3 regions of the Pyramidobacter porci genome follow, and region 2 is predicted to be linked to each of the others. Evidence: riboswitches for the same ligand, from Rfam matches in the RefSeq annotation. Region 2 holds a riboswitch; each other region holds the start of a gene.
The links. Region 2 has a riboswitch for cobalamin ahead of FYJ74_RS03070 (sirohydrochlorin cobaltochelatase). Riboswitches for the same ligand answer to the same signal wherever they lie in the genome.

Region 1: linked by a shared signal. The riboswitch ahead of FYJ74_RS07195 (methylmalonyl-CoA mutase family protein) and the one ahead of FYJ74_RS03070 (sirohydrochlorin cobaltochelatase) in region 2 are both predicted to bind cobalamin.
Region 3: linked by a shared signal. The riboswitch ahead of FYJ74_RS07220 (succinate CoA transferase) and the one ahead of FYJ74_RS03070 (sirohydrochlorin cobaltochelatase) in region 2 are both predicted to bind cobalamin.

What each region holds. Positions count from the first base shown of each region.
Region 1 covers NZ_VUNH01000007.1:32,667-42,449, forward strand. Annotated here, with positions in the region: gene FYJ74_RS07160 (ABC transporter ATP-binding protein) at 1-615, shown strand, start outside; gene FYJ74_RS07165 (ABC transporter ATP-binding protein) at 612-1,598, shown strand; gene FYJ74_RS07170 (hypothetical protein) at 1,603-2,193, shown strand; gene FYJ74_RS07175 (ABC transporter substrate-binding protein) at 2,288-3,808, shown strand; gene FYJ74_RS07180 (MATE family efflux transporter) at 4,292-5,626, shown strand; gene FYJ74_RS07185 (serine hydrolase domain-containing protein) at 5,623-7,023, opposite strand; gene FYJ74_RS07190 (hypothetical protein) at 7,220-7,669, opposite strand; cobalamin riboswitch at 7,882-8,043, shown strand; gene FYJ74_RS07195 (methylmalonyl-CoA mutase family protein) at 8,160-9,783, shown strand, end outside.
Region 2 covers NZ_VUNH01000002.1:263,588-273,370, reverse strand. Annotated here, with positions in the region: gene FYJ74_RS03090 (precorrin-2 C(20)-methyltransferase) at 1-144, opposite strand, end outside; gene FYJ74_RS03085 (ABC transporter substrate-binding protein) at 149-1,003, opposite strand; gene FYJ74_RS03080 (ABC transporter ATP-binding protein) at 976-1,761, opposite strand; gene FYJ74_RS03075 (FecCD family ABC transporter permease) at 1,758-2,774, opposite strand; gene FYJ74_RS03070 (sirohydrochlorin cobaltochelatase) at 2,777-3,685, opposite strand; cobalamin riboswitch at 3,806-4,009, opposite strand; gene FYJ74_RS03065 (GNAT family N-acetyltransferase) at 4,216-4,626, shown strand; gene FYJ74_RS03060 (AMP-binding protein) at 4,778-6,250, shown strand; gene FYJ74_RS11920 (M23 family metallopeptidase) at 6,313-7,203, shown strand; gene FYJ74_RS03050 (glutaredoxin family protein) at 7,244-7,504, shown strand; gene FYJ74_RS03045 (TolC family protein) at 7,674-9,080, shown strand; tRNA gene FYJ74_RS03040 (tRNA-Thr) at 9,285-9,360, shown strand; tRNA gene FYJ74_RS03035 (tRNA-Tyr) at 9,386-9,471, shown strand; tRNA gene FYJ74_RS03030 (tRNA-Thr) at 9,482-9,557, shown strand.
Region 3 covers NZ_VUNH01000007.1:47,974-57,756, forward strand. Annotated here, with positions in the region: gene FYJ74_RS07215 (SH3 domain-containing protein) at 1-1,250, opposite strand, end outside; cobalamin riboswitch at 1,489-1,680, shown strand; gene FYJ74_RS07220 (succinate CoA transferase) at 1,826-3,331, shown strand; gene FYJ74_RS07225 (hypothetical protein) at 3,324-3,623, shown strand; gene FYJ74_RS07230 (anaerobic ribonucleoside triphosphate reductase) at 3,839-6,223, shown strand; gene nrdG (anaerobic ribonucleoside-triphosphate reductase activating protein) at 6,220-6,747, shown strand; gene FYJ74_RS07240 (class I SAM-dependent methyltransferase) at 6,995-7,786, opposite strand; gene FYJ74_RS07245 (cupin domain-containing protein) at 8,015-8,890, shown strand; gene fliB (flagellin lysine-N-methylase) at 8,962-9,783, opposite strand, start outside.

The DNA of each region.
Region 1 (9,783 bases), on a different contig from region 2:
AAGGGCGGCGAGGTCCGCGAGCGGGCGCTGGAGATGATGCGCCTCGTCGGCATCCGCCCCGAACGGGGCAAAGACTATCCGCACCAGTTCTCCGGCGGCATGCGCCAGCGCGTCGGCATCGCCATCGCTCTGGCCTGCAAGCCCAGCCTGCTGATCGCCGACGAGCCGACGACGGCGCTCGACGTGACGATCCAGGCGCAGGTGCTGGAGCTGATCAAGGAGCTGCAGAAGCAGGTCAGGACTTCCATGCTGCTGATCACTCACGACCTCGGCATCGTCGCGGAAACGTGCGACAGCGTCGCTATCATGTACGCTGGGCATCTTGTGGAATACGCGGACATCCGGCATCTGTACGGCAATCCGCTGCACCCTTACACGCAGGGGCTGTTCGACGCGGTTCCCGACCTCGAAAGCCCGATTAGCGAAAAACTCGCCGTCATTCAGGGGCTTCCGCCCGATCCCACCAATCTGCCGCGCGGCTGCAGCTTTTCGCCCCGTTGTCCCTACGCTCGGGAGGAATGTCTCGAAAAACCCTGCGGCATGAGGGAAATCGAGCCCGGCCATTTCATCGACTGTTACTTCCCGCAGGCATATAAGGGAGGCTCGCGCGCATGATCGGCACAATCGAAAAAACAGATTCCATCGTCGAGGTCCGGCGCCTGAAGAAGTACTTTCAGGTCGCGGGCGGCCTGCTTCACGCCGTGGACGACGTGACCGTTTCCATTCCCCGCGGCAAAACGCTGGGGCTGGTCGGCGAGTCGGGCTGCGGCAAGTCGACGCTCGGGCGCGTGGTGATCGGCCTGATCGGCGCCACCGGCGGCGAGATCTTCTTCAACGGCAAGGACTCGCTCAAGTACAGCCCCGCCGAGCGCGTCCAGTTCCGCAAGCACGCGCAGATCGTCTTTCAGGATCCCTTTTCGTCGCTGAACCCGCGCATGACCGTCTCGCAACTGATCGCCGAGCCGATGGTGATCAACAAGGCGTACGCCCAGCGCTCCGAACTGGACCGCAAGGTCAAGAAGCTCATGGACACGGTGGGGCTGGCGGAACGCCTGATCAACTCGTTCCCGCACGAGCTGGACGGCGGACGCCGCCAGCGCATCGGCATCGCCCGCGCTCTGGCGCTGGAACCCGAGTTCATCGTGCTGGACGAGCCCGTTTCGGCGCTGGACGTGTGCATTCAGGCCCAGATCCTCAACCTGCTGGGCGAGCTGAAAAAGGAACGCGGTTACACGTATCTGTTCATCTCCCACAATCTCAGCGTCGTGCGCTACGTCTCCGACGAGATCGCCGTCATGTATCTCGGCCAGGTCGTGGAAAAAGCCGATAATCTTCGCCTCTTCCAAGATCCCGTACACCCCTACACGCAGGCGCTTCTCTCGGCCATTCCCGTGGCGCGGCTGAACCGCAAGAAAAACCGCATCCTCCTCGAAGGCGACGTGCCCAGCCCTGTCAATCCGCCGCCAGGCTGCCGTTTTGCCGGACGCTGCGCTTACCGGCAGGACATCTGCACGAAACAGACGCCGGAGCTTCAGGAGATCGAACCGTCTCACTTCGTCGCCTGCCACTTCGCGCGGAATTTGAGAGTCCACGCCTGACGACATGAGCACGCTGCCGCACGGTCAGGATGCCGGCGACGCCGCGCTGCGCTGGTTCACCGGCGTGCCGCTGGGGACGAATCCGCTGATTCTGCTCGATTTCGTCACGCTGCTGGCGATCGCCTGGGTTGTTTCCTGGGGCGCGCTGATCGCGACGCAGTTTGTCCTCGGCAGGTACGTGGACGTTTCGCATTACAAAGGCGCTGCCGTCGTCGCATCCTATCTCTCACTGGTCTTCATCGGCTTTTACTGCGTGATCTGTTTCGTCATCACGCGCAATCGCTACGCGGCGCTGTACCGCTGCGACCGCGCCGCGATCCTGTGCGAAAACATGCGCTGCAATCCGCGGGCTTTGGAACGGCGGCTGCTCCGTTTTACGGCGTATCCCATCGAACCCGTGCGCGCCCCTATCCGCAGCGTGGAGCGCCGGGTTTTATGGAAAGACGTGACGAAGGCGCGGAAGATCGACGACCTGCGCGTGGTCGTCCTCAAGGGAAAACGCGGCACATTGATGCGGGTGTACTGTCCCGACGAGGAGATTTACGCCCGGGCGCTCGCGTTCATCGCGGAGCGGACGGGCGTCGCCGCCGCGTAAGCGAGCGGATTTTTCCCAAAAGGTTTTTACCTTGCCGGCATGGGCCGGCGAGGCGGGCTCCATCAGCTTGATCATTTCGAAAGGAAGTGTGTTTATGAAGTTGAAGAGGTATTCCGTTTTGTGCGCCGTACTTGCGTTGGGACTGATGTTCTGCGGCGCGGCCGCGGCCGTTCCCGAGGACACGATCACGGTGGGCATGGCGGCGGACGCCAAGTCGCTGGATCCGCAGATGACCAACGACACCACGTCGAGCACCTACATGATCCAGATGTACGAGCCGCTGATCGAGATCAACAGCGACAGGGAGCTGGTCCCCTGCCTGGCCGAGAGCTGGAAGCAGCTCGACGATCTGACTTACGAGATCACGCTGCGCAAAGGCGTCAAGTTCCACAACGGCGCTGAAGTGACCGCCGACGACGCCGTCTTCACCCTGAACCGCATGACTACGCCCGCGGCGGCGGCCGTCAAGTCTTACGGCGCGAACATCGACGCTTCCGGTCTGAAGGTCATTGACCGCTACACCTTCCAGGTGAAGGCGAGTTCCCCGATGGCGGGCTTTCTGTCCTATCTGACCCACTCTTCGTCCTATATCCTCTGCAAGGCCGCAGTCGAAGCCGCCGGCGAAGATTATGCCAAGCACCCGATCGGCACCGGCCCCTTCAAGTTCGTGGAAAAGCTCAAGGGCGACCACGTATCCTACGAGCGTTTCGAGGACTATTGGGGAAACAAGCCCCGCTACAAGAAGCTGCTGATGCGCACGATCCCCGAAGCCACCAGCCGCGTCATCGAGCTTGAGACCGGCAACATCGACATCGCCTACGGCATTCCCAACAACGACTTCAAACGCCTGCAGGACGAGGGCAAAGTCGCCGTGTACAACAAGCCCGGCCTTTCCATCACCTACATGGGCTTCAACACGCAGATCCCTCCGTTCGACAACCCCAAGGTCCGCAAGGCCATCACCATCGCCATCGACCGCGAAGGCGCCCTCGACGTCGTCTACAAGGGACTGGGACGCGTGCCCACCAGCCCGCTGATTCCCGTGAACAATTATTTCCCCGACCCCGTGCCGGTGGAGTACGATCCCGACAAAGCCGAAAAAATGCTTGAAGAAGCCGGCGTCAAGGATCTCGAGTTCACCATCTACACCAACGAGAACAAACAGCGCAAGGATTACGCCGAAGTCATCCAGGCCATGCTGGGCGACTTGGGCATCACCGTCAAGATCCAGGTGCTCGAGTGGGGCACCTTCCTCGAACAGCTCAAGGCCGGCAAGCTGCCCGTCTTCATGATCGGCTGGGCCGCCGACAACATCAACCCCGATCCCGACGCCTACATCAAGGCCGCCATGCATTCGAGATTCGCCGGTCCCTCCAACCGCGTCTGGCTGAAGGACGCGCTGGTCGACGAGCTGCTTGACAAGGGCACCGTTACGCCCGACGGCCCGGAGCGCGCGGAAATCTACAAGAAATTCTGCGACCGCGTCAACGAGCTGAATCCCTGGTGCTATTTGGCCATCGCCGACACGCTGTACGGCGCGAACAAGAACCTGAAGGGCGCGGAGAAATTCTACCGCGGTTCGATCAACCGCCTGGACCGCATCTATTACGAATAAGAATTTCCTGTAACGTCGCAGGCGCCGAGCCCTTCCGGTTTCGGCGCCTGCTTTTGTACCTCGGGAACTTGCCGCCGTCCGCCGCTCGAAACCTACGCTCACCTCCGCAAGTGCATCGACGAACCGAATCCGTGGTGCTGTCTGGGCGCCGCCGACACGCTCTACGGGACCAACAAGGATCTCTAGGGCGTGACGGATTCTATCACGGCACGCTGAACCCGCTGAACGGCGTTTTTTACGAATGACCGCGGTCTCCGCAACCGCACGCGAAGCGAAATTCGGCTGTTTCACCGACAGAGGCGCACCGCGAAAAAACTCCGCTGGTCACTTTGATCAGCGGAGTTTTTTCATGTAGAATGTTCTGCAGAAAGATATAAACGACCGTCGATATCATGCGGCAAGACAAGCGGTGCCAAGAATGTTCACGCTGTCTGGGACATAAAACGGCGCCCGCGTCATGGAAAATTTTGCGGGAGGAAAAAAATGGATCTGGGCAAAGACAATATCGTCAGGCTGATATTTCATCATTCCGTGCCGGCGACGGTCGGCATGCTCGTCAATGCCGTCTATAACCTGGCGGACAGAATATCCATCAGCTACGCCGTCGGCCCGGAGGCCTTTTCGAGCATGAGCGTCGCCAGCGCGGTTTTTCTGGTTCTTCAGGCTTTCGGAATGTGGATCGGCATCGGCGCGGCTTCCTTGATTGCGATCAAAATGGGAGAGAGACGGCGGCAGCGGGTCGAAGAGCTGATTGGCGGCACATTGGTCACTCTGGCGGCGACTTCGGCCATCGTCTTCCTGGGCGTATCCGCATTTCTTGACGACGTGCTGTATTTTTTCGGCGCCAGCGGCAGCACCATTCCTTACGGCAGAGAGTATCTGACGGTGATCGCGCGCGGACTGCCGTTCATGATAACAGGCACGGGGCTGTATCACATAAACAGGGTGATCGGCTATCCGGCTGAGGCGATGCTGTTCACGGCCGTCAGCGCGCTGCTCAACGTTCTCCTCGATTTCGTCTTTCTCTTTCCTTTCGGCATGGGGATCGGCGGCGCGGCGCTGGCCACGGTGATCTCGCAGTTCGTCCTGCTGCTGTGTATGCTGCGGCTCTTGTCGAAAAAGGCAAGGGAATACGGCGTCAGTCTGAAAAATTTAAGGTTGCGGCGCCGCGACGCGCTGGACATTTACATGGCGGGGCTTTCCACGTTTTTCACCCAGGTCGTTTCTTCGCTGATCGCCGCGGCGGCGAACAATCAACTGCTGCGCTACGAAAACTACTTTGCCGTCGGCGCTTACGGCGCCATAAACATCACCTATTCCGTCGTTTTGATGCCGGTCTTCGGAATCGGACAGGGCAGCCAGCCGATCATCGGCTACAACTACGGCGCGAAGCTCTACGCGAGGGCAAGGGAAACGCTTTATAAATCCATGTTTCTCGCCTTCATCATCGGCATAGGCGGCTGGCTGCTCTTTCATCTTCGGGCCACGGAAGTGATGTCGGTCATCACCAACGGGGACGGACGTATCGTGCCTTACGCCGCGGACGGTCTGGAAAAATTGACGTTGCTGTTCCCTCTCGCCGCCGTCCAAGCCGTCGGACAAGTGTATTTTCAGTCGATCGGAAAGCCGAAGAAGACGCTGCTGCTCAGCGTGCTTCGCCAAACCGTCTTCTTGATCCCGATGCTTTACGTCCTGCCGAAGTTCTGGGGGACAGACGGCGTCTGGTACGCCATTCCCGTCGCGGAATTCCTTTCTTTGCTCTGTACGGGCTCCTTTATCGCTGTGGAAAACTATCGGATGAAGAAAAATTTGGGCTAGAGATCTGCTTCGCCGACTTTCGGCACGATGCGGTCGTTGAGGCGCGCGCCCCAGACCGAACCGTCGGTGTTGAAGAAGGGGCGCAGTTCCGACACGGCGAAGCCGCTGCGCAGCAGGGCCATATGGCCGCGCACCATGCGTACGCTCATCGGCTTGCCGTCGTTGAGGACGGAAAGGCCGCGGCCGTCCTTTTCGATGACGACTTCCGCGCCTTCGCCGGAACGGTAGCGTCCGCAGGCCGCTTCGATGACTTCCGGCTCCCAGGGGCAGTCGGTCCAGAGGTCTTCCGGCTGCGGCTCCCATCCGGCGGCGACGCGGAGCAGCGCGTCGGCGATCAGGGAGACGGGGACGTTCTGTGTGTTGCACAGCACGATTGCGCCGCGGTCGAGTTCCGGCGACCAGGCGATGTGCGAGGAAACGCCCGGCAGGCTGCCGCCGTGGCGGTACACTGTCAGGTCGCGCATGAAGCCGACGCTTAGCCCGTAGCCGTAGAACTGATGATGTTTTGCGGGCACGCGGGGGCGGACCATGTCACGGACGCTCCGTTCCGAGACGATCGCGCCGGCTTCGCCGCGGCCGCCGTTGAGGTACATGCGCAGATATTTTTTCAGGTCGGCCAGCGTGGATTTCATCGCGCCGCCGCCGTTGAGGACGAAGGCGCTGCGGTAAAAGTCGCGGTCGCCTTCGCTCACGCCGAGGTCGTCGCTGTACAGCAGCGACGTGTCGGCGTCTTCGGAGGGACGCAGAAATTCGCAGGTGCTCCGGCTCATGCCGAGCGGTCCGAGGATGCGGCGCTCCACGTAGCGGGCGTACGATCCTTCGCCGCCGCGGCGGCGGACGATGTCGCTGAGGATGCCGTAGCCGTCGTTGCAGTAGCTCATGTATTCGCCGGGGCGTCCCAGCCGCGGCGCCGGCGCGTCCAGACCGCGCGCGACCTGTTCGACCGCCGCCTGGGCGACGCGGTCGTCGTAAGCCGTTTCCCGCAAGCGGGGATCAATGCCCAGCTTCTTCAGAAGGTCGGGCAGCAGCGCGCGCGGCATGGGGAAATAGCCGCCGCTGTGGCTGAGGAAGTGCGCCGCGCTCACGGGAACCTGCCCGGCGTTTTTGAATTCCGGGCAGTACGCCGAAACCGGCGCCCGCAGATCGACGAGCCCTTGCTCCGCCAGCTGCATCAGCGCCAGCGCGGTGAAAGACTTGGTCACCGAGGCCAGGCCGAAGATCGTGTTCTCGCCGACGGGCAGGCGGCGCGCCGCGTCGCGGAAACCGAAAAATTTCTGATAGTCCGTACCGCGCCGATCGACGACGGCGACGGCAACGCCGCGGGCACGGTGAGCCGCCATGATTTGCTCCGCATAGTCGCAGAAAGCTGGTTCTTTTGTCCGAAAAAGATCTGTCATCGATGATTCTCCCCGAGAACGTAAATTTCGAAGTATAAGAACGGTCTTAATTATAAACGAAGCGGAACATGGCGGACGGACGATCCGCAAAGACCACCGCTTCGACCGCCCAGGGCAGCTCGCGCCCCGGATAAAAAACACGCTGCGGAAGGAGGCAAAGCGCCCCTTTCGCAGCGTATTTTTATCGCCGCACGGGTCAATGGCCGGCGGCGCTTTTCTCGCCGATGGAGGCGGCGATTTTGTTGGCTTCGGCGTCTTTGCCGAAGACATAGACCATGAGGATGCGCCCGCGGCTTTCCAGCACGCGGACGTTGACCGGTTCGCCGTTCTGGACGAAATCCAGGCGCAGCGAGCCTTTTTTGTCGCGGCGGATGTCGTTCTTTTTCACGCCCACCGCGTCGGCCAGATTTTCGGCCACGCTCTTGACGGTGCCGCTCTGGGTCGTGGCGGCCTGGTCGACGATGACGGCGGCGCTCTCGTTCTGGTTGTAGATCAGGATCTGTTCGCCCTGTCTGAAGGACCAGCCGTCGGGGATCTCGACCGACAGGTCGTAGAAATTGACGCTCACTGCCGGCAGAGGACGCGCGGCCGACAAAAAGAACAGCATCGTCATCAGGGCAACGCATGACGCAGATTTTTTTTTCATGAAGACGAACCTCCTTTGCCGCCGGAGGACTTACGAACGCCTCCGGAAGTTACGCCCTGATTCTAGCAGATGGAAAATGCCCGCACATGAGAGAAAACAACAATTCTTTGGACGGCTGGGGGCCGCCGCCGTTCGTCTTCTCTCCCGCGTCTTTTCGGCAGCGCGAAATACAACACTGAAACTTGAACCGACTTTTTCCTTCCGAACGTTTCTTTTTGCCCTCTTGAGGTGGATTCGAGAGAATTTTTATTGTAGAATGAGAAGCCATGATATGCAGTTTCAGCCCGGGGAATTTGGTGAAAGACCAAAGCGGCCCCGCCACTGTGAGCGCGTTGCGCGCGAGTCAGGATACCGGCCTGAAACGGGGGGAACAGAGAGCGAATCTTGCGCGGGCGGGATTTCGCCGCGCGAGCGCGTTCTCTTCGCTGAATTTTTTCCGCCGGCGGGGAAACGGGCAAATTTTTCAGCGTCAGGGAGGATTTGATTCACCATGGAAAAAGACCAGCAGAAATCCGCGCCGATCACTCCTGTCACCTTTGACGAGTTCAAAGTCCCCACGTACGAGGAGTGGAAGCAGGCCGCCGAAGTGGCCCTGAAGGGGGCGCCCTTCGACAAAAAAATGTTCACGCCGACGTTCGAGGGCATCACGCTTCAGCCCATTTACACGGCCGAGAACGTCGCGGAGCTGAAAGACTGCCATGCCTTTCCCGGAGCGCAGGACTTTTTGAGAGGCGTCAAGAGCGCGCCGCAACACGGCCATCTCTGGGAGATCGCCCAGGGCGTCGACGCGCGCTGCCCGCGCCGGGCCGGCGAACTGGCCGCCGAGGAACTGAAAAGGGGCGCCACGGCCATCCACCCGGTGCTCGATTACTCCAGCACGCACGGCATGGACGTCCCCGCCTGCGAGCGCCGCGGCGTCAGCATCTGCTCGCTGGAACATCTGGAAAAGTTTTTCGCCGCCGCCGATCCGGGCGCGCACGAGCTGCACGTCGCCGCCGGCGCGTCGGCCCTGCCGATGCTGGGCATGATCGCCGCATGGTGCGAAAAGCGCGGCGTCGCGCTTTCCAGCCTGAAAGGCTGCGTCGGCGCCGACCCCGTCGGCTCGCTGGCCCGCGACGGCTCGCTGAGCCGCTCGCTCGACAGTCTGTACGATGAAATGGCGCAGACGCTGCTCTGGGCCGAAAACCATCAGTGCGCTCTGCGCACGATCCTGATTCGCGGCAGCGTCTACGCCAACGCCGGCGCGTCCGCCGTCCAGGAGACGGCCTGCGCGCTCGCCGACGCCGTCGCCGTCGTCCGCGCCATGGCGGAGCGCGGCATCGCCCCCGACGTGACCGCCCGCCATCTTCGCTTCGAAGTCGGCCTCGGCGCCAACTTCTTCATGGAGATCGCCCGCCTGCGCGCCCTGCGCGTGCTCTGGGCGCACGTGGCGCGCGCCTTCGGCTGCGAGGGCGAGAGCGCAAAGGTCAACGTCATCGCCGAGACCTCTCCGTTCACCGTGACGGTCTACGATCCCTACGTCAACATCCTGCGCACGTCCACGCAGGCCTTTTCGGCCGCCGTGGCCGGCGTCGATTCCATGAACGTCAACTGTTTCGACTGGGCCGTCCGCCCCGCCACCGAACAGGCGCGCCGCATCGCCCGCAACCAGCAGATCATGATGCAGACCGAGTTCAACTTCGACGCCGCCGTCGATCCCGCCGGCGGTTCCTGGTACGTGGAGACGCTGACCCGCCAGGTCGAAGACCGCGTCTGGGAACTGTTCCAGAAGGTCGAAGCCGAAGGCGGTCTCGTCAAGGCGCTGCAGTCCGGCCTGATCCAGAACGAGATCGGCGCCGTGCTCGCCGACCGCTTCAAGAAGCTCGCCACCCGCGCCGAACGCGCCGTCGGCAACAACATGTACGCCAACATGGCGGAAACGCCGCTTGACGTGCCCGCAAGCGACCTGGCCGAGTTCAAGGCCGCCCGCGAGGCCAAAGTGGCCGAGATCAAAAAACGCCGCTGCCCCGACTGCCTCGCCAAAGCGCTGAAAGACGTGGCCGAAAGCGCCAAATGCGGCAAAGGCGGCCAGGTCGTCCATGCCGCCGAGGCGTTCGCGGCCGAGGCGCTGCTGT
Region 2 (9,783 bases):
GCGCACGGCCAGTTCGGCCACGCTGGACCGCTCCGCGTGGGAATGGGGGCTGAGGACCAGATCGGCCCGCTCGATCAGTTTCAGCGCGCCGACGGTGACAAGCCCAGGATCGCCGGGGCCGACGCCGGCAACGATAAATTTCATGGGATCACTCTCCGTAGAAAATTCGTATCAGTTCCGCGCCGCCCGCCGTGAGCCCGAGCAGCGAGGGGCGGCTCAGCCAGTATTCTGGGATCTGCGCGACGGTGACGGCGGCGAGCGCCTTCGCCCATGGTCGAGCTTTCACTTCGTCAAGCGAAGCGCGGTTCATCGGCCCGTGCTGGACGAGATAAACGTCCAGCCCTTCAGCGAGCAGCTTCATGACGCGTTCCAGCCCCCAGGGGGCGACGGCGCTGCCGCGGCGGATCGGTTCGGCGCCAGCGGCGGCGTTCGCGCCTCCGGCCAGTTCGATCAGGTGCGCCGCCCATGAATCGGGGGAACAGGTGTGCAGTTCCTTGGCCGTAGCTTCGACGAAGACCGAAGGCGCGGGGCGGCCGCCGCGGCGCGCCGCCGCTGTTTGTCGGATTTCATCGCACGTCTGTGCCAACTGCGCTTCCGCCGTCTGCGGAGCGACGCCGATCAGCGGCGCCAGTTCGCGCAGATACGCGACAAAACCGCTCCACGAAGGCGGATCGATGAGCATCATGGGAACGCCGGCGCGTTCGAGCACGCCGCGCAGCTCGGGATTCTGCTTTTCCACCAGCGTGCGCGTCAGCACGAGATCCGGTTTGAGCGCCAGCAGCGCCTCGGCGCCGACGTTGGGGGCGAATCGCGGCAGTTCGGGCAGCCGCGAAGGATCGTCGTTTTTCGACAGCCCTACGAGACGGGACTGTCCGCCCAGCGCCACGATGTTGTCGGTATGTCCCGGATAGAGCGAAACGATTCGCTCGTAAGCCGCCGTCGGCGCGGCCAGAACGAACGCCACCAGGAAAATGGTCAGCGCTTTTTTGAAGATGGATGCCATGCTTTATCACCTTCGGGCGAAATGTAGGGGACGAACGGCGTGTCGTAAAGTTTTTCCAGCACGCCGCCGTCGATGCGATCCGCGCGCCCGGCGGCGATCAATTCGCCGCCGCGCAGGGCGAGGTAGCGGTCGGCGCAGGACAGCGCGGCGTTGATGTCGTGAGCGACGACGACCACGGTCTTTCCCCGCTTTGCGAGCTCGCGCATCAGGCGGAACGCGTGCAGTGCCTGGCGGGGATCCATGGCCGAAGTCGGTTCGTCGAGCAAAAAGACGGAAGGATCCTGGGCCAGCACCATGGCGAGAAACACGCGCTGCCGCTCGCCGCCGGAAAGCTCGGTGACGGGGCGGAAGAGCAGCGGCGCGATGTCCAGACGCTCGGCCGCCGCCTGGATGGCGCGGTCGTCCGCGGGCAAGCGCCGCGCCAGCAGGCTCTGGTACGGCAGACGGCCGAAGCCGATCACGTCGTAGACGCTGAAAGCCGCTTTCAAGACCGTCTGCTGAGCGACGACGCCGAGCAGGCGTCCCAGCTCTCGGCGAGGACAGCGTCGGATCTCGCGTCCCTCCAGCGCGAGGCTGCCCCGATAGGGCAAAAAACCGCCCAGCGTTTTGAGCAGCGTACTTTTGCCGCTGCCGTTGGGTCCGATCAGAGCCGTCACGAGCCCCGGTTCGATCGAACCGGAAACGCCTCCGAGGACGTCGCGGTCCCCGTAGCCGACGCTGAGCCCGCGGAAACGATACGAAAGAGGCGGCGCGGTCATTTTCTCTTCACCAGGATCCAGCAGAAAAAAGGACCGCCGATCAACGCCGTCAGCACGCCGACGGGCAGTTCTCCCATGCGCTGCGCCGCTCCGTCGGCGAGCGCCAGCATCAGCCCGCCGGTCAAAAAACTGAAAATCAGCAACGGCCGGTGCGAAGGCCCGATCAAAACGCGCAGGATGTGCGGAGCCACAAGCCCCACGAAACCGATGATGCCGAAGCTGCTGACGGTCACGGCCGTTCCCAGCGACGAAGCGCAGAGCAGCCGGCGGCGCAATTTTCTTTCGTCGATGCCGAGCATTTCCCCCTGCCCTTCTCCGAGCGAAACGGCATCGAGCCGGCGTCCGCAGAGCCACGCCGGAACCAGCGTGATCGCCGCGCCCAGCCAAACCAGCCGCGCCGCCGCGGGCGAAGCGCCGGAGAAGCTGCCCATCAGCCAGAGCACGATCGCGCCCAGCTTGTCGTCGGCGACGGCTTTGAGGAACGTCACGCCCGCCGAGAGCACGGCGTTGGCGACAATCCCCGCCAGCACCAGATAGGCGCCGCTGCCGCCGCTCTTGCGCGCGATCAGATTGACCAGCGCCAGCGAGCCGAGCGCGCCGGCAAAAGCCATCGGCGTTACCGCCAGATGATTGAAGAAAAATCCCAGCGCACCGCCGAACGCCGCGCCCGAAGCGATGCCCAGCGTGTAGGGTTCCGCCAGCGGATTGGCCAGCAGTCCCTGAAGGACTGCGCCCGAGACGGCGAGCAGCCCGCCGGCGCCCATCGCCGCGAAAAATCTCGGCAGACGGACGGCGCGGATCACCAGCGCTTCGGCAGTCTCGCTCTCGGCCGCCGGAAGAAACGGCGAGAGCAGTTCAAAGACGCGGGAGAGTGGAATGTTCCACTCTCCCTGCGTGATCCGCCACAGCGCCGTCAGAAAGAGCAGAACGCCGAGCGCCGCCCCGAGGCGGAAGTATCGCGCGCGAAGCTGCGAACGCCAGCGTTCGAGATTTCCGACAGGCGACGGCGGCATTTTTACTTCATCATTTCCTTCAGGTGTTCGACGAAAGCCGCCGTGACGCCCTTGTCCTCGCCGAGACCTTTGATGTAGGTCTCGACGGCGAAGCCTTCCTTCTTGAGGATGCTGTACCAGGATTCGGGATCGTCCTTGTCGGCCATGTCGTTGTTGGCGTGGTCGCCGGCCACGATCATCAGCGGCGAGACGAGCGTTTTCTTGTAGCCGGCCTTCTTCAGCGCAGCGACGACATCTTCGATCAGCGGCGTGTTCTCGACGGTGCCGATGAAGAAGCGGCCGTCGGCGATCTTATCCAGAGCGACCTGAAGCTGGCTGTACATGGCGTTGGCGATGTGGTGGGGCGTGCCGTGCCCCATCAGCACCACGGCGGTATCCTTGCCGGCGAGCTTTTCGAATCTCTTCACGAGGATCTCGGCCATTTCGTCGCAGCCTTCGACGCTGGACAGGAAGGTCTTGCCGAGACGCAGATCCTTGATGCCGTACTTGCCCTTCAGTTCGCCCCAGGCCTCAACCACGTTCTTGATCTCGTCGTATTCGGCGCCGGGAATGATGTGCGTCGGCATCACGCCGACCGTGGAGAATCCTTCGTCGTTCAGCTGCGCCAGAGCCATCACGGGCGTGGGCGGAACGTTTTTCTTGCCCTCGCGGGTCAGCTTGCGGCGGATGATGTTGGAGGTGAACGCCAAGCGCACTTCGGCGCCTGGGAACGCTTTTTTGGCGGCGGCCACCAGATTGTCGATGGCCTTGCGGGCGCTGGGCATGGAGGTACCGAAAGAGGTGATCAGGATGGCCTGCTTCTCTTCCTTCTTGGCTTCCTTGGCGCAGGCGGTCCCGGAGAAAGCGACGGCTGCGAGAGTGACGGCGAGAATCATGGATTTGAAGGACATGTTCATCAGACGACCTTTCATAAAAATTTTTTCCGAAGCTCAGGCCTCGGGAGACAAAAAAAGACACGACCCTGCGTCGTGTCATTCCGCCGCGGCTGTCACTGGTCAGCCGCCCAGGAGTTCGCCCACGCAAACATTCCCCCTTTGCAAGCTCCCTCAAAGAATATTCTGGCTTCTCTTCATCCTCATCCGAGTCTTCCCAATAACGCGATCAGTGACGTGCTTCGGATTTGTCCGAGTTACAGCGGCGGGGCCGCGCCGGATTTTCACCGGCTTCCTCTTTCAAGGGAGTTTCATGTTCGATTGCCGTCATTATAACACGGAGTCGCGGGCGCTTCAATGAAACATAAAGAAGATGAAAACGTTTCTTGCGCGGCGGAAAAATGTCGAAGCCCCGGCTCTACGCCGAAGAAACGTGCCGTCGGATTTTTGGGGGCGAACGCGGCGGCAAATTCCTGCAATCGGCGCTTGCCAATTTGGCGGCGAAAAATTACCATATGCTTGGTGATTGAAGAAAATGTCGCGTTACATTTTTCATGGAGGTGCTTCTTTTGGAAAATTCACTGCGCCTTGAAGTGATTACATCGGTCCGCCCCGAAGCGGTTGTCGATCTTTACATGGATGCCGGCTGGTGGGAAGAGGGCTGGAGCGAAGACGTCATCCCCGCGATGGTGGCCAATTCCTTCCGGTTCGTGGCCCTGTTCGACGGCAGCGAGCTGGTCGGCATGGGGCGCGCCCTTTCCGACGGCGTCAGCGACGCTTACATCCAGGACATCGTGGTGCGGACCGATTACCGCGGTCAGGGCTGGGGAAAGAAGATCGTTTCCCGCCTTGTGAAGGAACTCCGCGCCGTCGGGATCGATTGGATCGGTCTGGTCGGCGCCCCGGGCACCAAAGCCTTTTACGAGAAACTCGGCTTCAGCGAGATGCCCCAGTTCGTGCCCATGAAGTATCAGTGCTGAGTCGGACTGAAGACATAAAAATCATCGGTTTGCCTTGAAAAGGAGAATCGTGTAGAATTTCTGAAAATGCGCCTTTGACGGGGCGCGCCAAGCTGAGAAATAAGCCGGCCGGCGCGGAGACTTTGCCGCCGCTTTATCGAGGAGGAAACAAATGGAACGTCTTGAAGATCTCCTGCGGGAGAGTTTGAGAAAACGCGCCGCCGCGGATGCATTTTGGTGGAACGGAGACTGGCTGAAGGGGCAGGCGCTGCTGGACGCCGTCGCCGCGGAACGCGAAGCGCTGACGGCGGCCGGCTTCAAAGAGGGGCAGCGCCTCATGACGCTGCTGCCCAACTGCCCGGCACTGCTGACGTTGGTTCTTGCCGTCTGGAGTCTGAAAGGCACGCTGGTCCCGTTGAACATGCGCGCCGGCACCGACAATCTGCTGCCCACCATCGACCTCGTGCAGCCTTTTGCCATAGTGGTCTCCCGCGGTGACGCCAAGGCCGCGGCGGGCGTGCTGCGCTATCCCGTCGTGGAGATCGAACCGACGACCGGCACGCTCGAAAAATTCCGCGGCGTGGAGCGCAAAACGACGACGCCCGACTGGGCCGTGTTCTTCACGACATCGGGAACGACCGGCCTGCCCAAAGCCGTGCCGCTGAGCCACGAAAATTTTATCGACAACGTACGTTCGATCTGCAAACATTTTCCGATTTATCCGCACGACACGATCATCTGGGCGCTGCCGAACTTCCACTCTTTCGGCCTGACGCTCTCCATGCTGCTGCCCCAATATGCCGGCGCGAAAGTCGCCGCCGTGCCCGCGTTCATGCCGCCGCTGAAGACGCTCGAAGCGATCCGGGATGCCGGGTGCACGGTGCTGTTCCTCGTGCCCGCCATGCTCGAGTTTCTGAAGCGCTCGGGCGCGCACAATCCCATCGAAATCAACACGGTTCGCGCCGTCATCACCGGCGGCGACCGTCTCAACCTGTCGCTCGACCAAGCCAGCATGGAACTGTTCGGCCATCCCATTCTCGAAGGCTACGGCACGACCGAGTGCTCGCCCGTCGTCACCTTCAACAACGACGAGAAGACGCGCAAGCTGGGCACCATCGGCACGGTTCTGCCCGGCTACGAATGGAAAATCTGCGACCAGCAGGGCAACCCGCTGCCGCCGGAAACGCCCGGCGTGCTCAAACTGCGCGGCAAGTCCGTGTTCCGCGGCTATTACGAAGCGCCCGAAGTCACCGCCGAACGCTTGTCTCCCGACGGCTGGTACGACACCGGCGACGTCGTCAAATACGACGCGGACGGCTACATCACCGTGCTCGACCGCCTCACCGACATCATTATCGTCGGCGGCTTCAACGTCTATCCCCAGGAAGTGGAGCGCATCCTCAACGTCCATCCGTCGATCGCCCAGGCGGCCGTCGTGGCCATGCACCACCTCGTCAACGGGGAGATCCCGCGCGCCTTCGTCGTGCTCAAGGAAGGCGCTTCGGCCACCGACCGCGACATCATCGAATACTGCAAGGGCAAACTCGCCAACTACAAGATCCCGCGCAAAGTCGACTTCGTCGAGAGCCTGCCCATGTCGCCCTCGGGCAAGATTTTGCGCCGCAAGCTGAGAGAGCTTCAGTAACGCGTGTCCGGCCCAAAACGTTTTGCCGCCCGGTCAGATTTTTTTCAGAGGTGAGAAAAGAAGTGAAGAAATTTGTCCTGGCGTTGCTGCTGACGTTCGCATTCATGCCGGCCGCGTTTGCCGCGCGCATGCGTCTGACCGTGCCGGAAGAGGCGCCGATCGGCCAGCCTTTTTTTCTGGAGCTGCGCGTCAACGAAACGATCGGCGACGTCACGGTGAAGTGGCGCGGGCAGACGTTTGTCCTCACGCCGCGCCGCAACGCCGTGCGCACGATCCTCGGCGTGCCCAACGACGCCAAACTGGCCGGCTCGACGCTGCCCATCCGGGTCGAGTTCAGCTGCGGAGCCAAAGGCCGGGTCCGGGGCGAACGAAAAATCAAAGCGGTCGGCCACAGTTATCCCAGACAGGTGCTCACGGTCGCGCCGAAAATGGTCACTCCGCCTCAGTCGGAATTGAACCGCATCGCCAAAGAGCGCCAGCTCGTGCGAAAAGCGCTGGCGACGCGCAGCAAAGGCGGCGTGCTGCCGCGCCGGTACGTGCGCCCCGTGCCGGGGATCCCCACCGCTTATTTCGGCGGCTTCCGCGTCTACAACGGCGTGCCCCGCAGCGGCCATGGCGGCCTCGACCTGCGCGCCGCCGTCGGCACGCCGGTCAGGGCGATCGCCGACGGCACGGTTGTGCTCGAAGGTTTTCATTATTTTTCCGGCGGCGCCGTCTACGTGGATCACGGCGGCGGCGTGTTGTCCGTTTATTTCCATCTGTCGAAGATCCTCGTCGGCCCCGGGCAAAAAGTGAAAGCCGGCGACTCGATCGCCCTTTCCGGCGCGACGGGGCGCGTCACCGGGCCGCACCTCCATCTCGGCCTTTTCAGCGGCGGCGCGGCGCTGGATCCTCTGCCGCTGCTGGACGCTTCGAAAATGCCCAAGGGCGTGGAAGTTCTGTACGAGTTTTAGGCTTCATGTAAAATGCTCATTTTCTAAGGAGAAACGCACAATGAAAAAGATCACCATGTTCATGTTCGAAAGCTGCCCTCACTGCAAGCTGGCCCGCAAGTGCCTCGACGAGCTGAAGGCCGAACACCCCGAGTACGCCGCCGTCCCCTTCGAGATGGTCGACGAGAAGAAACAGCCCGACGTCGCCGCGAAATACGATTACTATTACGTGCCCACCTTTTTCGTGGACGGCGAGAAAGTTCACGAAGGCCATGCGGAGAAGGCCGACGTGGAAAAGGTTTTCAAGACCGCTCTGGCATAGCGGAAAAAAACCGCACGCAGACGCCCCCGCGCACAGCGGCAGGGCGTCTTTTTCCGCGTGAACTGGACAAAGTCGCCGTTGTGGCTTCTTGATTCTCGCAAATTTATGTATAATGGCGGCGACGCATTCTCTGTCGGGCGCGAAAAAGGCCCGACCGAACAGGAGGCTGATGCCCGTGTACAAAAAAACGATCGCCGTTCTTCTGCTGGCCGCCGCGCTCGCCGTTCCGGCCGCGGCGAAAAACGCCCGCGGCGAAAAACGCTCCGGACGCCCTGTGCTGACGACGGAAACGGCCCTTGAACTGGCCTGCGCGAACAATCCTTCGCTGGCGGCCGCCGAGGCCCGCATCGAACAGGCCCGGCAGCAGATCGCCCAGGCGCGCGCCGACAAACTGCCCAAGCTGTACGCCGCGCTCGCCGGGGCGTGGCAGGGCGAAGAGGGAGCGATACCGGCCTACCAAGGGGAACCCGGTCATGGCATCCCGATAGGTTACGCCCTCAACTCCTTCGAAGAGGCCTATCAGGCCGCGCTCGGCGTGCAGTGGCTGATTTTCAGCAGCGGCGCCGTCGAAAACACGATCGCCGCGCGCACGATGGCCTTCCGCGGCATCCAGACCCGCGAAGTCCGCACCGGCCAAGCCGTGGAAAACGCCGTGCTCGTTTCCTATTACAACCTGCAGCGCGCCCGCGCCAAGCTGGCCGTGGCCGAAGAGGTGCTCGACCTCTCCAAAGAGCACCTGGTGCAGGTCAGGAACTTTTTCAAGTACGGCGTCGTCGCTCAGGACGAAGTGCTGCGCGTGGAAGTCGACGTCTCCAACGGCGAGCTGAACGTGATCTCCGCCAAAAACGCCGTTGACGTGCGCTGGCGCGCGCTCGAGCGCGCCGTCGGCGTCGAGCTGCGCTCGCAATTCGATCTGCCGGAGCCGAACCGGAACGCGGCGCCGGAAGACGCGCCCCGCTGGGACGAAACCAGCCTTTACGCCCTGCGTCCCGAACTGAAGGCGCTCGATTTCTCCCGCCGCGCCGCACTGGCCGTCGCGGCCGCCGCCCGGGCGTCCAACGGACCGAAGATCGTCGCCGGCGGTGAAGCATTCGCTCAAGGACGCGATTTCTGGCCCGACGAGCTGGACACGTGGAAGCTGTCGCTCAGCCTGAGATGGGACTTTTTCGACGGCGGCAAAGCCCGCGCCCAGGTCAAGGAATACAAGGCGCGGGCGCAGGAGCTGCTCGCCCAGATCGAAGACGTGAAACGGCAGGTCGCGCTGGAAGTCTCGTCCGCGCAGCTGAACTTCGAATCGGCGCGCCAGCGCCTCGACGTGGCTTCGCGCCAGGTCGCCAGCGCTCAGGAAGATTACCGCATGGCCCTGCTGCGCTACAAGTCCAGCGTCGGCACCAACCTCGACGTGCTCGACGCCCGCACCGCCCTGACCAACGCCCGCACCCAGCTTGTCGACGCCGTGTACGACATGAACAGCAGCCGCGCCGATCTCGACTACGCGCTCGGCCTCTCGGAACGCTTCAAGCTGCCCGACGGCGCTTCGCTTGCGGCGGAAGGACGGCACGGCGCGAAAAATTGAAAAGTGCGTCGGCGAAGCGGTCGTTTTCATCGAGAAAGCGGCCGCTTCGCCGCGGCTTTTTCGCGATTCCTTCGCCCGCCGAAAGCTCGTCGAAGGGACGACACAGGATGGAAATTGTTCTCCCGAGTCGCGCGCCGCGAACGAAGAAATTTGCATTTGCCCGTTGACTTTTGACGAAAACCCTTTATAATGTCTTCCTGTCAGGCCGGCGTAGCTCAGTTGGTAGAGCAGCTGACTTGTAATCAGCAGGTCATCAGTCCGAGTCTGATCGCCGGCTCCAGTTTTCGACAACTTCATATCGACGTGGTAGTGTGGCCGAGTGGTCAATGGCATCAGACTGTAAATCTGACGGCGAGAGCCTACGGTGGTTCAAATCCACCCGCTACCACCATTTTTTTCAAGCCGACTTAGCTCAGCAGGTAGAGCACATCCATGGTAAGGATGGGGTCCCCGGTCCGAATCCGGGAGTCGGCTCCATTTTTTTATCTTTTTGCCGTTGACAAGCAAGGTTTTTCAGCGAAGATTAAAGATCAGAGACGTTGCGCCGCAACGTCTCTGTTTGTTATAATTCGTTTAAAGTCGTTAGGTGTCATTGGTTGTTGTTATGCTCGATCGGTGACGCAAAGTGGTGACTTAAAACTGCCTTACCGTTTCGAGTCACCGCTAAAATCGGTGACTTAAAACGGAAACGTTGAAAATGCTC
Region 3 (9,783 bases), on a different contig from region 2:
AAGAGCAGGGAACCGGCGCGGGTCTTTTTCAGCATGTCGAGCTTGGCGCCGTCGGTCAGACCGGAAAGATCGACGGCTGCCGCTCCGCTCGCTTCGGCCTGCCGGGCGGAAGTTCGCGGCAGAACGACGCCGAAGCAGGAAAAGACGTCCCGCAGAACGCCGGAGCAGTCGTTGGCGTGCCCGTCTCCGCCCCAGCCATAACGGCGCCCCAGCAGTTTGAACATCTGCCGCAGCACGTTTGCCGCCGTGAATTCGAGCCGCCCCACGCAAACGTCCGCAGAAACGGGGACCAGGGCGTATTCGTCCCTGATCCATCCGTCGCCGCCGCGCAGAGGGATTTTGACCGCGTAACACCCGAATCCGATCCGGCTGCGAACGGATTCCGGAGCTTCGTCAGGGCTTACGAGCGGCAGCGCCGTCCCCATGGGGAATCTGGCGCCGCTGAGCTCTTCGCAGTAAGGATCGTCGTCCAGGCACAGTTCGCTTCCCGTCACGACGAGGCAATGCTCCGGTTCCATGCGCCGGAGCCATTCTTCGCGGCTTTTGCAGAGGGCGACGTGCCTCTTTTCGATCCAGCCGCCGTAACTGTCCGTAAAAACGTAATACCAGCCGCCGTCCGCGCTTTCGTGAACGACTGCCAGAGGTTGGCAGGGGCGGCAGTTGGAACGCACCATTTTGTCAAAGAGAAGATCGTCCTTTTCGCCGACGACGTCGCGCACGGGGTACGCCTGCAGCGTGGTCCAGAAGACCGCATAGCCGAAACGGACGGAAACGGTCTTCGGGATAGCGTTCAAATGAAGCCGCCGGTCCAGATCGGCCCAGTACTTCTCCGTCACCGGCGCACCGTTCAGATAAACGGTTTCCGACGGTTTAGGTTTATAAACGGCTCCGGCCATCTCTCTTACAAAAGCGCCGCTGATCGCGTCTCCGATGTCGGTCAGCGCCGTCGTGTTCCCTGATTCCGTCGTCAGAGCGTTTTTATTTGCCGCGTTGAATGCCCTTATTCTTTCCGGACTCATCAGCACGGAATCCAGCAGCTGGCTGTTGCCGACCCAGTAGCCGGGCAGAAACATTTCCGCGGCGACCCCGCCGGCGGTTTTCATATATTTCGCGTATGCCGGCGATGGCTCAGCCGCCTGGGGCGCATCGCAAAGCGCCGCTTTCCACGCCCCGCAGACGCCCAAAAGCAGCATGAGCGCCACGATCCCTGCCGGCGTCCGCGAATTCTTGTTCATGATCTTGATCTTCATTTTTCAGCTCCCATTTCACGTCGGAGATTGTGTCACGCAAGAGACGGAATGCTCGAACCATACCACATGGCGGCGCAATTGAAGGACGAGTGCCGCCTGAGTTTACGATAAATTATTATAAACGATTCTTTTGAGCTGCGCTTGCAGACCGATCACGACTGCAGCGGAAAGAGCCGTTTGTTTTTCTTGCCGACCGGTGGGGCGAAGAGAGATTTATGCTATAATCTGTGCCGGAACCCAATTGAATAATCAGCACGGTTCGAGACTTTTCCAGTTTCGATCAAAAAGGAATCGGGTGAGAATCCCGAGCGGTCCCGCCGCTGTAAAAGCCCCGCTTCTCCATGCGCCACTGTGAGCCCCGCGCTCATGGGAAGGCGGAGAAGGCTCCATGGGCTTGAGCCAGAAGACTTGCCGCGCTGAGCACAAAAAAGTTTTCGCGAGCGACGGAACGTGTGTGCTGCTTTCAGACCTTTCTTTCTGATTGAGGCCCCGGCAGCGGACGTTCTTTCGGCATGGGATGCCGGAAGAATTTTTTTTCACATGGGACGGCGCCGCGCCGAAAGGAAGGAAAAAACGTGTACAACCGCATCAGCAATCGCGAGACAGAGGCCAAGACCATGTCGGCGGCGCAGGCCGCCGATCTGATCAGGGACGGCATGACCGTCGGCACCAGCGGCTTCACCATGGCCGGATATCCCAAGGCCGTGCCCATGGCGCTGGCCCGCCGCGCCGAACGCGGCGAGAAGATCCGCATCAAACTGATCACCGGCGCGTCCGTCGGCGACGAACTCGACGGGCGTCTGGCGCGCGCCGGCGTGATCGAACGGCGTTATCCCTACCAGACCAACCAGAGCGTGCGCGACCTGGCCAACGACGACCGCCTCGCCTACGTGGACATGCACCTCAGCCAGGTGCCCTTCTGGATCAAAAACGGCTACTTCGGCAAGATCGACATCGCCATCATCGAAGCGATCGGCATCGACGACGAGGGCAACATCATTCCCAGCACGTCGGTGGGCTGTTCCAACGTGCTGGCTGAGTACGCCGAAAAAGTGATCGTCGAGGTCAACACGACCCAGCCCGTCAAGCTGGAGGGCATGCACGACGTGTACAGCCCCCGCCGCATGAAGGAGACCGAGCCGATCCCGATCGTGCGCCCCAACAACCGTGTCGGCATGCCCTACATCCGCTGCCGCCCCGACAAGATCGCCGCCGTGGTCGTCACCGACATCCCCGATTCGACGCGCCATCTGGCGCAGACCGATGCGAGGTCCCAGATCATGGCCGACTATCTGGTCGCTTTCCTCGAGAACGAAGTGGCCTGCGGGCGGCTGCCGCGCAAGCTGCCGCCGATCCAGTCGGGCGTCGGCAACATGGCCAACGCCGTGCTGGGCGGACTGCAGAAGTCCAAATTCCGCAATCTTTCCATCTATTCGGAGGTGCTACAGGACTCCGTGCTCGACCTGATCGAAACGGAGCGCGTCTCGTTCGCCTCGGGGACGGCCCTGACTATCTCGCCCGAACGCATCGACGCCTTTTACAAGAGTCTGGAGATGTACAAGTACAAGATCATCCTGCGCCCCGTGGAGATCAGCAACTCGCCGGAAGTGATCCGCCGCCTCGGCGTCATCGCCGTCAACACGGCGCTGGAAGTCGACCTCGAGGGCAACGTCAACTCCACACACATCGGCGGCTGCCAGATCGTCAACGGCCTCGGCGGCTCGGGAGACTTCGCGCGCAACGCCGCGCTCTCGGTGTTCACCACGCCGTCGACGGCGAAGGGCGGAACGATCTCCTGCATCGTCCCGCACGTGGCGCACGTCGACCACACGGAACACGACCCTCACGTGATCATCACCGAACAGGGCTGCGCCGACCTGCGCGGCCTCACGGCCTACGAGCGCGCCCGCGCGCTGATCGAAAACTGCGCGCATCCCAAGTACCGCCCGGCGCTGCGCGCCTTCGTGGAGCGCAGCGCCGCGCGCCCCGGCTTCCGTCACGGCTTCGCGCCGGAGGATCCGCAGCGCTGGATGCAGGATTATCGCCCCGAAGAAAACGAATCAGAGAAAAGGAATGACTGAAATCATGTTTTTGAAATCGCTTCTCGAGATCACCATGCTGATCTGCTTCGGCGCCGCCTGGCCCATCTCCATCTACAAATCGTGGACCTCGCGCAGCAGCAGGGGCAAGAGCGCGCTTTTTCTCGTCGTCATCATCGTCGGTTATCTGGCGGGAATCGGCAAATGCCTGCTGGACTCCACGCACTGGAGCGTGGTCGCGCTCTACGTCGTGAACGTGACGATGGTTTCGATCGACATGCTGCTCTACTTTCGCAACGAGGCGCTGGAGAAAAAGACGGCGGAGAGTTGTTAGCCGCCTGTTTCGCACGCCGGGGCCTGCCATTTATAGCCATATCTAGCGTCTAAATGTCAAAATTAACAATGTATATAGTGTTTTCGTCTTTACGAGATCGTTTTTATGGTGTATGATGGCAGCGAAAAATCCCGGGCAAGCGGTCCGCTTCGTCCCGTTTTTCGCGCGCCCGCTGCGGGCGCCGCATTTCGCTCTTGGAAAGAGAGGCCTTTCAAGTGATCGAGACCATCAAGAAGAGGGACGGCCGTCTGGCGCCCTTCAACGAAGACCGCATCACCCGCGCCATTTTCCTCGCCGCGTCCGCCGTGGCAGAGAAGGAAGGCACGTCCGCCGACTACCGCATCGCCGAGGGGCTGACGTCGCAGGTCGTGCGCCGTCTCAACGAAAAGTACGCTTCCGGTTCGCCCAGCGTCGAGGACGTGCAGGACATGGTGGTGAAGGTGCTGATCGAGAACGGCCACGCCCGCACCAGCGAAGCCTACATCACCTACCGCAACGAGCGCACGCGCGTGCGCGACTCCCACACCCGCCTGATGAAGGCCATCGAGGAAATCACCTTCGCCGACGCCAAGACCGCCGACGTGAAGCGCGAAAACGCCAACATCAACGGCAACACGGCCATGGGCACGATGCTGGAATACGGCAGCGCCGTGTCGCGCGAGTTCTGCAAGACGCACGTGATCCACCCCGCTCACGCCAGGGCGCACGACGAAGGCGACATCCACATCCACGACATGGACTTCCTCAACATGGGCACGCTGACCTGCTGCCAGATCGACATCCGCAAGCTGTTCAAGGGCGGCTTCTCGACAGGGCACGGTTTCCTGCGCGAACCGCAGGACGTGATGAGTTACGCGGCGCTGGCGGCCATCGCCATCCAGAGCAACCAAAACGACCAGCACGGCGGCCAGAGCATCCCGTACTTCGATTACGGCATCGCCGACGGCGTGCGCAAGACGTTCCGCAAGCTGTACGTGAGCAATCTCGCCAAGGCGCTGGAACTGCTTCGCGACCTCGACGCGAAAGCCTCCGTCAAAGAGGCGGAAGCCCGCGCCGAAGCCGAAACGGGGCGCGCCATCGGCCTGACGGACGACGCCGCGCGTGACGAGGCCGAGCGGAATTTCCTCGCCGCGTCGCTGAAAGTCGACGGCGCGGAGCTGGGCAAACTTCAGACGTTCGCCCGCAAGGAGGCCCTCGCCGAAACGGACCACCGTACCTACCAGGCCATGGAAGCCTTCATCCACAACCTTAACACCATGCATTCGCGCGCCGGCGCGCAGGTGCCCTTCTCGAGCATCAACTTCGGCACCGACACGTCTCCCGAAGGGCGCATGGTCACGCGCAACCTGCTGCTGGCGACCGAAAAGGGGCTGGGCAACGGCGAGACGCCGATCTTCCCCATCCTCATCTTCAAAATCAAAGAGGGCGTCAACTACAACCCGGGCGATCCCAACTACGACCTGCTGCAGCTCTCATGCCGCGTCACTTCCAAGCGGCTTTTCCCCAATTTCAGCTTCCTCGACGCCCCCTTTAACGCCGAATACTACAAACCCGGCGACCCCGACACGGAGGCCACCTACATGGGCTGCCGCACGCGCGTGGTCGGCAACCGCTGCGGCGAATCGACGGTGAGCGGCCGCGGCAACCTCTCCTTCACCACCATCAATCTGCCCCGCCTGGGTATCGTCCACGGCCGGGCGCTGGGCGGCACGACCGATCTCGACGCCTTCTTCGAAGACCTCGACGGCAAGATCGACCTGGTCGTCGACCAGCTGCTGGAGCGCTTGGAAATCCAGGGGCGCCGCCGCGTCAAGAACTTCCCGTTTCTGATGGGACAGGGCGTGTGGAAAGGCTCCGACGGCATGAACGACGAGGACGAACTGCGCGAGGTGATCCGCCAGGGCACACTGACTGTCGGTTTCATCGGCCTGGCTGAGTGCCTGGTGGCCCTGACGGGCAAGCATCACGGCGAGAGCTCCGAGTCTCAGGAACTGGGGCTGAAGATCATCCGCCACATGAGAGAGCGCATGGATCAGGCTTCGGAACAGTACGACCTGAACTTCTCCCTCATCGCCACGCCCGCGGAAGGGCTGTCGGGGCGCTTCACCCGCCTCGACGCGAAAAAGTTCGGCGCGATCCCCGGCGTCACCGACCGCGAATACTACACCAACTCCTTCCACGTTCCCGTGTATTACAAGATCGGCGTCTTCGACAAGATCGCCCGCGAAGCGCCCTATCACGCGCTGACCAACGGCGGGCACATCAGCTACGTCGAGCTGGACGGGCTGGGAGCCAACAATCCCGAAGCCTTCGAAAGCATCGTTCGCGCCATGAAGGAAGCGGGAATCGGCTACGGCAGCATCAACCATCCCGTCGACCGCGACCCCGTCTGCGGCTACACGGGCATCATCCCCGGCGACGTGTGCCCCCACTGCGGGCGCCGCGAGCACGACGGCCCCGTGGGGTTCGAGCGCATCCGCCGCATCACCGGCTACCTCGTCGGCACGCTGGACCGCTTCAACGACGCCAAACGCGCCGAGGTCCGCGACCGCGTCAAGCACAATCAGTGCGGCACGGAGGAAGAGGCGAGCGTCAAATGAAGATCCGCCTCGCCAGTCCGATGACCCGCGACAGCATCGTCGACGGGCCGGGACTGCGGGCGGTGATCTGGGCGCAGGGATGCTTCCACAACTGCCCGGGCTGCCACAATCCCTGCACGCACAACCCGTTCGGCGGTTTCGAAATGGACGTAGACGACCTGATCGCCCAGCTGGACTCGCTCCATCTGCAGCAGGGGCTGACACTATCGGGCGGCGAACCGTTCCTGCAGGCCCGCGCCCTGGCCGCAGTGGCCCGCGCGGCGCGCCGGCGCGGACTGAACGTGTGGGCGTTCACGGGTTTTACCTTCGAGCAGCTGACCGACCGCAAAAATCCGGGCTGGGCGGACCGTACGGCCCTGCTCGAACAGATCGACGTGCTCGTCGACGGACGCTTCGAGCGCGACAAGCGCGATTTGTCGCTGCGCTTTCGCGGCTCGTCCAACCAGCGCATCCTCGACGTGAAAAAAAGCTTGGCCCTGCAGGCCCCCTGCGTCATCGAAGAGTACATGCGCCAGGCCATGTAGCGGCTCTCCGCCGCGATGCGGGCGCACACCGAAAAGGCCGTTCCGAAAAGCGACAAAGATTTCTTCATCGCTTTTCGGAACGGCCTTTCGTTTACCCCTCTCCCGCCGCCGGGGCCGTAAAGCTTTTTTTCGTCGCAAAAATGTTCCACGTGAAACACTTTACGTCGAGCCTTATAAAAGCCGGATCGAAATTACATATTAAAAATTCGATACCACTCCCCGCCTCCGAGCCGGGGCAGGAGGAGCTCTACTTTACGCCGTAGAGCAGCCCCACGCCCGACGTCATCATGGGGCGTGCGAGCGCGGGAACAAAGGCCGCGCCGGCGCGGGGGATATAATTCACTTCCCGCAGGCCGCTGTCTTTCATCCGCTGCACGAACTCCTCCATGTCGCCGTAAAGAGCGGAGCGGCCAAACAGATCGATGAAGGCAAAACTTCCCCCTTTTTTCAGCACACGCAACGCTTCCTCGACGACAGGGCGCTTCGACCGTCCGGAGATCGTCTTCACCTCGTGAAAGACAAAACAGCTGACGGCGGCGTCGAAACTTTCATCGGCGAACTCCAGACGAGCCGCATCGCCGTGCCGAAAACCGATTCGGGCGTCGCAGCCTTCGAGTCGGGCGTTCTCCTCGCATTGCTTTTGCGAGTAATCCCATACGCCGCTCCAGTAATCGACGCCGATAATCTGTGCCGCAGGAAAACGCTGCGCGCAGCGGATCGACAGCGCTCCCGAGCCGCAGCCGATATCCAGCAGCCGTCCCTGTCCCTGCCAGGCAAGGTGATCCAGCAGCTCGTCGTAAAACTTCCCGGAAAGACCGCCGCCGCGCAGGTCTACCGTCCTCCGGCAGTACTGCATGTATGCGGCGGCAGCCAGCGACAGAGCGCTGAACGCGCCCAGCAGCAGCGCCGCAGCTGAATTGCGCCAGAGCAGCGCGTTCAGGACCGCAAGGAACAGCAGCCCCAGGAAAACTCCCCACAAGGCATTCATCAGCTTCCGTGGAACCCAGTTGCCGTAGTCCGCTTTTTTTGAAGAGTTCATTGAAGTCATCCTTCCCTTAGTTAGTTATAATTAACCATGAAAATTCTACCACAGGAACGCACCAAGTGAAAGAGAACTCTTCTTTTCCGCTCGCTTCACGCGAACGATTTCATTTTCATACGGAGAATCGCTTCCCTCTCCCGCGTTTTCAGGCTTGAATTTTTCTGAAATTAATTGTAGACTTTTCATGTCTAACGTTATCTTTATTTCCGAAGGAGGAGTTTTTTCATGAAGAAGTATCTTGCCGAAATCTGCCTCGCAGCCGCGCTGCTGGGCGCCGGAGCGGCCTTCGCCACCGTGGAACTGAAGCCGCAGAAGCACGGCCAGTGCTACACGGCCGAACAGCTCTTCGTCCTCGACAAGGAAGGAGCCGGCGGCGGCATGGGCACGCTGCACGGCGAGTTCGCCTTCCGCCGCGAGCAGGCGCTCGAAGACGACGCGATCAAGGAGATCGGCTGGATGACGCTGAAGGCCGGCGCCTACATCGGCCTGCACGCCCACAAGGACAACGAGGACGCCTACCTGATCATCTCCGGCAAGGGCGTTTTCACCGACGGCAACGGCAACGCCTGGGTCGTCGGCCCCGGCGACATGACGCTGGCCCGCCCCGGCCAGTCGCACGGCCTCGCCAACCTCTTCAAAGAAAATCTCGTCTTTCTTGACATCATCGCCAAGAACAACGCCGCCGACCTCGAAGCGATCGCGAAGAATCCGACGGGCCAGTGCTTCCAGCTGAAAGACCTCTTCGACAAGAACGTCGAGAAGGCCGGCGCGGGCAAGGGCACGGGCGTGCTTTACGGCAAGTTCGCTTTCCGCCGCGAGCAGGCCACCGACGATCAGGCCATCAAGGAGATCGGCCTGATGACCCTGAAAAAGGGCGCTTCCATCGGCATGCATCCGCACCTGGACAACGACGACGCCTACATCATCATCGCCGGCACGGGCGTTTTTACCGGCAGCGACGGCAAGGAGATCGAAGTCGGCCCCAAATCCGTCACCATCGCCGGCCCCGGCGAAAGCCACGCGCTGCGCAACGACAACGACCAGGACCTGGTCTTCATCGACCTGATCGCCAAGAACCACGCGCTGAAAATCGCCAAGTAGACGGACGGTTCACGAAACAAAAAGGCAGGAAAAGGAGAAACGTCTCCTTTTTCTGCCTTTTTTCATTGTTTTTACCCCAGCGCCAGCTTCGCCACGCCGTCGGGCGAGAGCGCGCAGGCTTCGCGCAGCACGATGGGCGCGTTCCGGGCGAAGTTGCCGTGTTCGATGAAGCGGAAGGCAGCGGCGCAGACGTCGATCAGCGCTTCCGCGCCCCGGTGCTCCCGCGTCCAGCCGACGGCCATGAAGCGCGTCAGCGCATAGGCGGCGCAGAAAGCGGCGAGCTCTTTTTTCATCGCTTCCGCCGCGTCGGAGCCGGGAAAGCCGGTGAAAAAGACGTGATTCACCAGCAGGTGTTCAGCGAAGGTCGGCCAGACGGGAAAATCCGCCGCGAATTCTTCCGAGAGTCGGACGTACCGCTCCACGGCGGGCGCGAACTCCACGGCTGAGGCCGCTTTGAACGAATCCGCCGCGAAGGGAACGCCGTACAGCGCGAAAACTTCGCCGGCATAGCCGCTCAGGCTCTGGCTGCCGCCGGCCAGCTCGCTCAACAGCAGGGCGCAGAGGCGAAACGCTTCCGCGCGGTCGGGTTCCGGGGGCGCGGGGGCGACGCCGGCCAGCTCGCCCAAATCCATCAGGCGCCGCGGCACGGAGCGGCGGCGGTCCTGCAAGATCGCCAGACAGCGGTCGCGCCGTTCCCGCTCGCGGCGGGCCGCTTCGGGATTCTCTCCGATCCGGAAGTCGGGCAGCGACGCGGGCTTTTCGATGAGCAAAAAGCGCAGCGGCTCCCGCTGCTCCAGAAGCAGTTCCAACGTGCGCTCGCAGCTGTTGGCGCAGGCGCATTCTCCCCCGGAGACGACGCGCATGCCGCGCGGATAAAGCCGGCATACGTCGGG